One region of the Streptomyces sp. NBC_01264 genome, then DNA from elsewhere that is predicted to be linked to it. Evidence: riboswitches for the same ligand, from Rfam matches in the RefSeq annotation. Region 1 holds a riboswitch; the other holds the start of a gene.
What was found. A riboswitch is a leader RNA that binds a small molecule or an ion and turns the genes downstream of it on or off. The one in region 1 is predicted to bind S-adenosylmethionine.

Region 1 (4,467 bases):
GCCATCGCCGCGCTGGACAGCGTCAGCGAGGTCTACTCCGTCACGGGTACGTACGACCTCATCGCGATGGTCCGGGTGTCCCGGCACGAGGACCTGGCCGACATCATCCCCGGCAGCATCAGCAAGATCCCGGGCGTGGAGGCCACGGACACCCACGTGGCGTTCCGCACGTACTCCCAGCACGACCTGGAAGCGGCCTTCGCGATCGGCCTGGACGCGTAGCCCTTCGCCGCCCCGCGGTTCACAGCCCCGGCAGGGTCTCCCCCGGCCGGGGCGCACGGCCCTCCTGGAGCCGGAACAGGTACCCGCGCAGGTAGTCGGCGAGATCGCGGTCGATGTGGGCCACGTACGCCCGCGCTCCGGCGTCGTTGCCACCGAGCGCCCACGCGGCCTCCTCGCCCGCACCCCACCCCTGGACCATGGCCCACTCCCGTACCCGGCCGCGCTCGCGCCACCAGTCGCGGACCAGCTCCGGGGTCCAGTGCAGGTCGCCGTCTCCCCCGTACCCGCCGAACGGTTCGCAGTCGGCGGCGCAGATGAACCGGTGGACCTCCTCCTGGGTGCGGGGCTGGCGGTAGAGGAACTCGGAGCCGTACTCGTCCTCGTACATCACGAGATCGGGTGCGCACTGCCTCCCCGTGAGACAGGTGTCCGTGTTCGCCGCGTACAGCGGTCCCGGGACGCTGCGCCAGTCCCGCTGCTCCCAACCGTCGGGGGCCGGAAGGGACCAGTCCCTGTCGACGAGGGCGCCTCGCCAGAGGGGCAGCGGCTCACCGGGCATGGCGCGAAGCGTCGGTATCGGATCCCAGTAGGTCATGCCCCGCAGCCTGTCAGACGGCCGGGACGCAGCGGCCCTCTTCGGTGCGGTACTGCCACTTGGCGCCGTCCGCGACGAGCTCCTTGACCGCGCGGACGAAGCGCTCCACGTGCTCGTCGGGGGTGCCGGCGCCGAAGCTGACGCGGATCGCGTTCAGGGACCGCTCCCCCGGGGCGGCCTCCGGGGCTCCGCACTCGCCCTGGGCCTGCGGCTCGCTGCCGAGCAGGGTGCGGACCAGCGGGTGGGCGCAGAACAGGCCGTCGCGGACGCCGATGCCGTACTCGGCGGAGAGTGCGGCCGCGAAGTGCGAGCTGTTCCAGCCGTCCACCACGAAGGAGATGACGCCGACGCGCGGGGCGTCGTCGCCGAAGAGGGACAGGACGCGGACCGCCGGGACCTCGGCGAGGCCTTCGCGGACCTTGGTGATGAGGCGCTGCTCACGGGCGACGAGGTTCTCGAAGCCGGCCTCGTTCAGCGCCTTGCAGGCGGAGGCGATCGAGTAGACGCCGATGACGTTCGGGGAGCCGGCCTCGTGGCGGGCCGCGGTGGTGTGCCACTCGACGTCCACGCCGCCGTCCTCGCGACGGGCCACCTTGCGGGAGGCCCCACCGCCGGCGAGGTACGGGTCCGCCTCCTGGAGCCAGTCCGCGCGGCCGGCGAGCACGCCCGAGCCGAAGGGCGCGTAGAGCTTGTGGCCGGAGAAGGCGACCCAGTCCACGTCGAGGTCCTGGACCGAGACGGGGTGGTGCGGGGCGAGCTGGGCGGCGTCCAGGACGATCCGGGCGCCGTGGGCGTGCGCGGCGGCGGCGAGTTCCTTGACGGGCCACAGCTCGCCGGTGACGTTGGAGGCTCCGGTCACGCAGACCAGGGCCGGGCCGTACGGGTCGCGGTCGGCCAGGGCCCGCTCCAGGGTGGCGACGGCCTCGTCCGGGGTGCGGGGGGCGTTGAGGTAGGTGACCTGCGCGTTCGTCCAGGGGAGCAGCGAGGCGTGGTGCTCGGTCTCGAAGACGAAGACCTGGCAGTCGGCCGGGAGGACGGCGGCGAGCAGGTTGAGGGAGTCGGTGGTGGACCGGGTGAAGACCACCTGGTCGGAGGGGCGGCAGTCGAGGAACTCGGCGACCGTGAACCGGCTCTGCTCGAACAGGTCGGTGGAGAGCTGCGAGAGGTACCCGGCCCCGCGGTGGACGCTGCCGTAGTACGGGGCGTACGCGGCCACGTCGTCCCAGACCCGCTGCAGCGCGGGGGCGCTGGCCGCGTAGTCGAGAGCGGCGTAGGTGACCTCGCCACCGGTGACGAGCGGCACGGTGACCTCGCGGCCGAGGACGGCCAGCGGCTCGGCACAGGCGGGGTCCACGGCGGCGGAAGCGGTGGCGGTGGCGGTGGCGTTCAGGGTTGCGGACATGGCGGTATCTCCCGGCAGGCAGGTCTGAATGGCTTCGGTGTGCCCGTACGCGGATATGGCGCTGCGGCCGTTCGGGGTACGGGAGTGCCTCGGGCTCCGGGCCGGCGTACGCGGATGTGCGGGTACGCGGAAGTGGCCCTGTCCGAGGGGTGAAGAAGGGGCGGACTCGCCCTATCGCATTCGCTTGCTCACGGAAACGCTCCTCGAGAGACCAGGACCCCTGGTGTTCGAGGGATCCGCGCTTGCCGTAGACCTCACTGCCTACGACCTGGTCATCACCCGGGGCACCCCGCCACGGAAGGAGGGTTGCCGGACAGCAAGCCGGGGCCTAAACGCTGTCACTCGTGACCTGATGAGCATCCTGCCACATGGCCTTCCGAACGCACGACCCCGGTCCACATGGCGGACCGGGGTCGTGGCTTGATCTTGGCCGGATCCCGTCGGAAGGGCTCGGCTCAGGCTCCCCTACGCGTTGCTCGCCGCCACCCAGCGGGCCAGCGCCTCGCGGGCCGCGCCCGAGTCCACCGACTCCGCCGCCCGTGCGACACCGGCGGCGAGCTGCTCCTCCAGGGTGCCCGCACCCGGGTCCAGGGCCACCAGGGCGGCCGCCGAATTCAGGAGCACGGCATCGCGGACCGGGCCGGTCTCGCCGGCCAGCAGGCGCCGGGCCACGTCCGCGTTGTACGAGGCGTCCGCGCCTCCCAGCGCGGAGACGTCCACCAGCGGGATGCCGATGTCGCGCGGGTCGAAGCCCTGCTCGCGGACCTCTCCGTCGCGGACCCACCAGACCCGGGAGGTCGCCGTGGTGGTGAGCTCGTCGAGCCCGTCGTCACCGCGGAAGACCAGCGCCGAGGAGCCCCGCTCCGCCAGGACGCCCGCGACGATCGGGGCCACCCGCGCGTCGGCCACACCGGTGGCCTGCGCCCGGACCCGCGCCGGGTTGGTCAGCGGGCCGAGGAAGTTGAAGGTGGTGCGGATGCCGAGCTCCCGGCGGGCTGCCGCCACATGCCGCAGCGCGGGGTGGAACTTGACCGCGAAGCAGAAGGTGATCCCGGCTTCCTCGGCGACCTCCACGACCCGTGCGGGGGTGAGGTCGAGGTTGACGCCCAGCTTCTCCAGGACGTCCGAGGAGCCGCTCGCGGAGGAGGCGGCCCGGTTGCCGTGCTTGACCACCTTGGCGCCCGTACCGGCCACCACGATCGCCGACATCGTGGAGATGTTCACCGTCTTGGCCCCGTCGCCGCCGGTGCCGACGATGTCCACCGTCCGGCCCGGCACCTCGATCAGGTTGGCGTGTTCGTACATGGCGCGGACCAGGCCGTTGATCTCGGCCACGGTCTCCCCCTTGGCCCGCAGCGCGACGGCGAAGCCGGCGATCTGGGCGTCGGTGGCCTCCCCCCGCATGATCCGGTCCATGGCCCAGGCCGTGTCGTCGGCGCCGAGGTCCCGGCCGGACAGCAGTGCGTCCAGAACGCCCGGCCAACCGCGGGCCGCCACGCTGTCGCCACCTGCCGGGGTCACGAGGGTCATGGTCCGCTCCTGCTGCTCGTCGAGGATTCCACGTCGAAAGGGGAAGGGTCCCAGCCTATCCAGCCCCGGGGACGGCAAAGAGCCCCGTCCAGACGCTGGACGGGGCTCTCGCCGTGGCGACACCAGGACTGACCGAAATCAGTCCCTCAAGCTGTCAAGCCGGAGATCAGTGGTGGCCGTGGCCGCTCTGGATCTCCTTGTACTCCTCGACCGTGGGCTTGGGGATCTGGTTGTTCTCCCCGTAGTAGCCCTTGCTCAGCTTGGCGCGGACCTTCTCCAGCGGCTTCACCTTGCGCTCGACACCGTTCTCGTCGACCGTCGGGCCGATCTCGACCGGCTCGTACTGGTCGTACGAGGTGAGCGCGTGCAGCTTGCCCTGCGAGAGCGGCTCGTGGACCTCGACGAACTCACCGTGCGGCAGGCGCTTGATGATGCCGGTCTCGCGACCGTGCAGCACCTTGTCCCGGTCCCGGCGCTGGAGGCCGAGGCAGATCCGCTTGGTGATGATGAACGCGATGACCGGACCGACGAAGAACCCGATGCGGGCGAACCAGGTGATCGAGTTGATCGACAGGTGGAAGTACTGCGCGAACATGTCGTTTCCACCGGCGATCAGCAGGATGACGTACCACGTCAGCCATGCCACACCGAAGCCCGTGCGCGTCGGGGCGTTGCGCGGGCGGTCCAGGATGTGGTGCTCGCGCTTGTCCCCGGTGAC
Region 2 (4,467 bases), 1.6 Mb from region 1:
CCGGGCCGTCGCCGGTGCGGTAGAAGCCCTTGACACGGACCGTGGTGTCGGGGTCGGCCGAGCGCTGGAGCGCGTGGCCGCCGTAGACGTAGACGTTGCGCCGTTCGGGCGCGTGCTCGTTCGGTCCGGGGTACGCGTACACGACCGTCAGGGACCAGCCGGCCACGCAGCCTCGCCCGCGCGGGGCCCAGACGTTGCCCACGGCGACGGTCACCGGGGAGCCGATGGCCACGTCCGCGAAGGCGGCGGTGACGTCGGACTCGCCCGTGTAGTAGTGCGGGCCGCCCGTCCGCGGCGGGTCCTCGACCATGTTCGACAGGGTCGCCGGGCGGGCGGCGGCCGAGCCGACCTTGATGACCGGGCGGGTGGTCAGCGGCTCGCCGGGACCGGGGACCGCGTCCCCGCCGGAGACGTCGCAGCGCTTGATGAGGTTCGAGCCGAGCTTGTAGGTGCCGTTGTTGCCGCCCCAGAAGAGCCGCGCGTACGCCACCTGCGCGCCCGGGGGCACGGTGAGCCGGGCACTGCCGGAGGTGCCCGTGGGGGTCCCCAGTCCGGCCGCGTCCACCGGGCGGGCGACGAAGTCGTTGTTGTTCTTCGTGCCCCCGCCGCGCTGGACCTCGGCGCACTCGGCGCACTCGGCGCACTCGGCGGCCTCGGCGGGCGGTGCCTGGGGGCACCCCATCACCGTGTTGCCGACCGTGACGAAGTCCCCGTAGAGCGCCTCGTCGTAGCCTTCTCGAAGGGGGAGACCACCTCCGCGGCGGCCGGTCCGCTCAGCGAGCCGAGCAGCAGCGCCGCGCCGCCGGCCACCGCGAGGGCGGATCCCCAGACATGTCTGGATACATGTCTGGCAGTTCTGGCATGTCTGAAACGTATGAACCCCATGAGGGGGAAATTAGCCCGATAGGGGATGGATCGGACGTTACGCCACGCGACGGCGCGCGTACTCCTCGATGTCCCGCATCGGAGGCCGCTCCTCGGTGTCCACCGCGTAGGTGTGCGGTACGAACCCCTCCGGGCCGCGCTCGAACTGCGTCAGCTCGGGGCGTACGAGGTGTCCGCGCGAGAGCCGGACCTGCGCCGTGCGGTAGATCGCCGCGGCCATCCGGCCCAGGGCCTGGCCGTCCTGGTGGCGGTGCAGCCGGACGCCCACGTCCACCTGGGCCAGTGCGTCCAGCCCGGCCGTGTGCAGCGCGTCCACCAGCAGCCCCAGCTCGACCCCGTAGCCCACGGGGAACGGCAGCCGCTCCAGCAGCTCGCGGCGTACGGCGTACTCGCCGCCCAGCGGCTGGACGAAGCCGGCCAGCTGCGGCCAGTGCAGGTTGAGCAGGGGACGGGCCACCAGCTCCGTGACCCGGCCGCCCTGGCCGTGGGCCTTGGCGGAGGAGAGGCCCTCAAACTCCTGGCCCAGGGGGCGGTCGTACATCGCCTTGACGAACCGCACGTCCGGATCGGTCAGCAGCGGGCCGACGATCCCCGAGACGAAGGCGGCCGAGAAATCGCGCAGGTCGGCGTCCACGAAGCAGACGATGTCCCCGGTGGTGGCCAGCAGCGAGCGCCACAGCACCTCGCCCTTGCCGGGGAGCGCCGGGATCCGCGGGAGGACCTCGTCGCGGTGCACCACCCGGGCCCCGGCCTTGGCGGCGACCTCCGCAGTGCGGTCCGTGGAGCCCGAGTCGATCACGACGAGCTCGTCCACCAGCGGCACCGGCAGGCCCTCGATCAGATCGCGCCGGATCACCTCGACGATCGCGCCGACCGTCGCCTCCTCGTTCAGCGCCGGCAACACCACGCTCACCGTGTTCCCCGCTGCCCGCTTGGCGGAAAGCAGCTGGCCGAGCGGTCGGTCGGCGGCGGACCAGGAGCGGTCTGCCAACCAGCGCTCCACCTCTTCCAGCACCTTCAGCACTCCCTGGTTCTTCACTGATCGTTCACTGGTTTGGACCGAATTGTGATCCATCTCGCGGTTCGGACGGCTGTCTCAACCCCCCGGACCTTCGGTTACAGTCTTGAACAACGCGATGGCCCACCGCATGCCGGGGGGCCCGCGTACAAACGCACCGGCGCGCCATAGAGCGCGTGTGCCGGTGCCATACCGCTCATCCAGAGGGGCAGAGGGACACGGCCCGTTGAAGCCCCGGCAACCCTCCAGTCGGTCTCGCGATCGCGCATTCCAGCGCCGCAGCGAGGTCCCCGGCTAGGGAAGGTGCCAATTCCGTCTCATGGCGAAGTGCGCCATGGGGAAGATGAGGAGAAAGGGCCTCGCCATCATGGCTGCACAGTCTGTCGCAACCTCTGCCGAAACCACTGTTTCGAGCACCTCTGTCGATCTCGGTCCCGCCACCGGCCTTTCCTGTCGTGAGTGCGGTACCCGCTTCGAGCTCGGCCCGATCTTCGCCTGCGCCGAGTGCTTCGGACCGCTCGAAGTCGCCTACGAGCTGCCCCTCGGTGACCCGGAAGCCCTGCGCGCCGCCATCGAGGCCGGCCCGAACAACATCTGGCGCTACGCGCCGCTGCTGCCCGTCCCGGCGGACGTGGCCTCCAAGCCGAGCCTGAACCCCGGCTTCACCAAGCTCGTGGACGCGGCCAACCTGGCCAAGGAGCTCGGCGTCACCGGCAAGCTGTACGTCAAGGACGACTCCGGCAACCCGACGCACTCCTTCAAGGACCGCGTCGTGGCCATCGCCGTCGAGGCCGCCCGCGCCTTCGGCTTCACCACCCTGTCCTGCTCCTCCACCGGCAACCTGGCCGGCGCCGTCGGCGCCGCGGCCGCCCGTGCCGGCTTCCGCTCCTGCGTGTTCATCCCGCACGACCTGGAGCAGGGCAAGGTCGTCATGGCCGGTGTCTACGGTGGCGACCTGGTCGGCATCGAGGGCAACTACGACGACGTCAACCGCTTCTGCTCCGAGCTCATCGGCGACCCGCTGGGCGAGGGCTGGGGCTTCGTCAACGTCAACCTGCGCCCGTACTACGGCGAGGGCTCCAAGACCCTGGCATACGAGATCTGCGAGCAGCTCGGCTGGCAGCTGCCCGACCAGATCGTCATCCCGATCGCGTCCGGCTCGCAGCTCACGAAGATCGACAAGGGTCTGCAGGAGCTGATCAAGCTCGGCCTCGTCGAGGACAAGCCGTACAAGATCTTCGGTGCCCAGGCCGAGGGCTGCTCGCCCGTCTCGACCGCCTTCAAGGCCGGTCACGAGGTGGTGCGCCCGCAGAAGCCGAACACCATCGCCAAGTCGCTGGCCATCGGCAACCCGGCGGACGGCCCGTACGTCCTGGACATCGCGCGCCGCACCGGCGGGTTCGTCGAGGACGTCAACGACGAGCAGGTCGTCGAGGCCATCAAGCTCCTCGCCCAGACCGAGGGCATCTTCGCCGAGACCGCGGGCGGCGTGACCGTCGGAGTGACGAAGAAGCTCGTCGAGAACGGGCAGCTCGACCCCACGCTGACCACCGTGATCCTGAACACCGGTGACGGCCTCAAGACCCTGGAGGCGGTGGCCGAAGGTGGTGGCCAGACCGCCACCATCCGCCCCAGCCTGGACGCGTTCCGCGCCGCCAACCTGGCCTGATCTCTTTCTCCCTGCACACCGGAAAGGCAGTAGCGCCATGAGCGTCAACGTCCGCATCCCCACCATCCTGCGCACCTACACCGGCGGCCAGGCCGAGGTCGCCGCCGAGGGCGCGACCCTCGAAGAGGTCATCCAGTCGCTGGAGGCCAACCACCCCGGCATCGCCGCGCGCGTCCTGGACGACCAGGGCAAGCTGCGCCGCTTCGTCAACGTCTACGTCAACGACGACGACGTGCGCTTCGAGGGCGGACTGCAGACGTCCACCCCGGACGGCGCCGGCATCTCGATCATCCCCGCCGTCGCGGGCGGCTGCTGAACCTTCCGGCAGCCCTCGTACGGCCGTCGTGCGGCCTTCGTAAGACCTCGCAGTAACTGAATTGCCCCCTCCGTTACCAAACGGAGGGGGCAATTCTGCTGGGTTGGGCGCGGTAGAGTTGGGGAAGTCCCCTCCGCTGTTCTTGCCCGCCGCATATGAGCGGGCCGCGGGAGGGTTGACATTGAGTCAACATGCAAGTGCGCTATGGGCCCTTGGTGTGGTTTGTCCGGCCCGAGTTGCCCAGGAATATTCCGGGTTTTCACCCTATTTCAATCTTTTGCCGTGTCCAGAATTCTCGTCGGAATGACCTGTTGCAGACAGCAGCCGTGCGGATACATTCAGCCCCGGTCGAGGCGTTCCGGCGCAAGTTCTGACCCGGGATCGCGAAGTGCGGTCCCGCGCAAGGGCCAGTAATAGGGGAGTTAGGCATGGCTCAGGGCACCGTCAAGTGGTTCAACGCGGAGAAGGGCTACGGCTTCATCGCGGTCGACGGTGGTGCGGATGTGTTCGTCCACTACAGCGCCATCCAGATGGACGGGTACCGCACCCTTGAAGAGGGTCAGCGGGTCGAGTTCGAGA

Region 2: another riboswitch for S-adenosylmethionine. It lies ahead of thrC (threonine synthase); the one in region 1 lies ahead of OG435_RS13930 (aminotransferase class V-fold PLP-dependent enzyme).

Annotation. Positions count from the first base shown of each region.
Region 1 is NZ_JAPEOX010000001.1:3,042,250-3,046,716, forward strand. It holds gene OG435_RS13920 (Lrp/AsnC family transcriptional regulator) at 1-222, shown strand, start outside; gene OG435_RS13925 (ferredoxin) at 242-817, opposite strand; gene OG435_RS13930 (aminotransferase class V-fold PLP-dependent enzyme) at 831-2,219, opposite strand; SAM riboswitch class IV at 2,453-2,569, opposite strand; gene trpD (anthranilate phosphoribosyltransferase) at 2,685-3,749, opposite strand; gene qcrB (cytochrome bc1 complex cytochrome b subunit) at 3,916-4,467, opposite strand, start outside.
Region 2 is NZ_JAPEOX010000001.1:4,608,129-4,612,595, reverse strand. It holds gene OG435_RS21325 (hypothetical protein) at 1-682, opposite strand, end outside; gene OG435_RS21320 (glucosyl-3-phosphoglycerate synthase) at 923-1,900, opposite strand; SAM riboswitch class I at 2,097-2,253, shown strand; gene thrC (threonine synthase) at 2,247-3,572, shown strand; gene OG435_RS21310 (ubiquitin-like small modifier protein 1) at 3,610-3,888, shown strand; gene OG435_RS21305 (cold-shock protein) at 4,317-4,467, shown strand, end outside.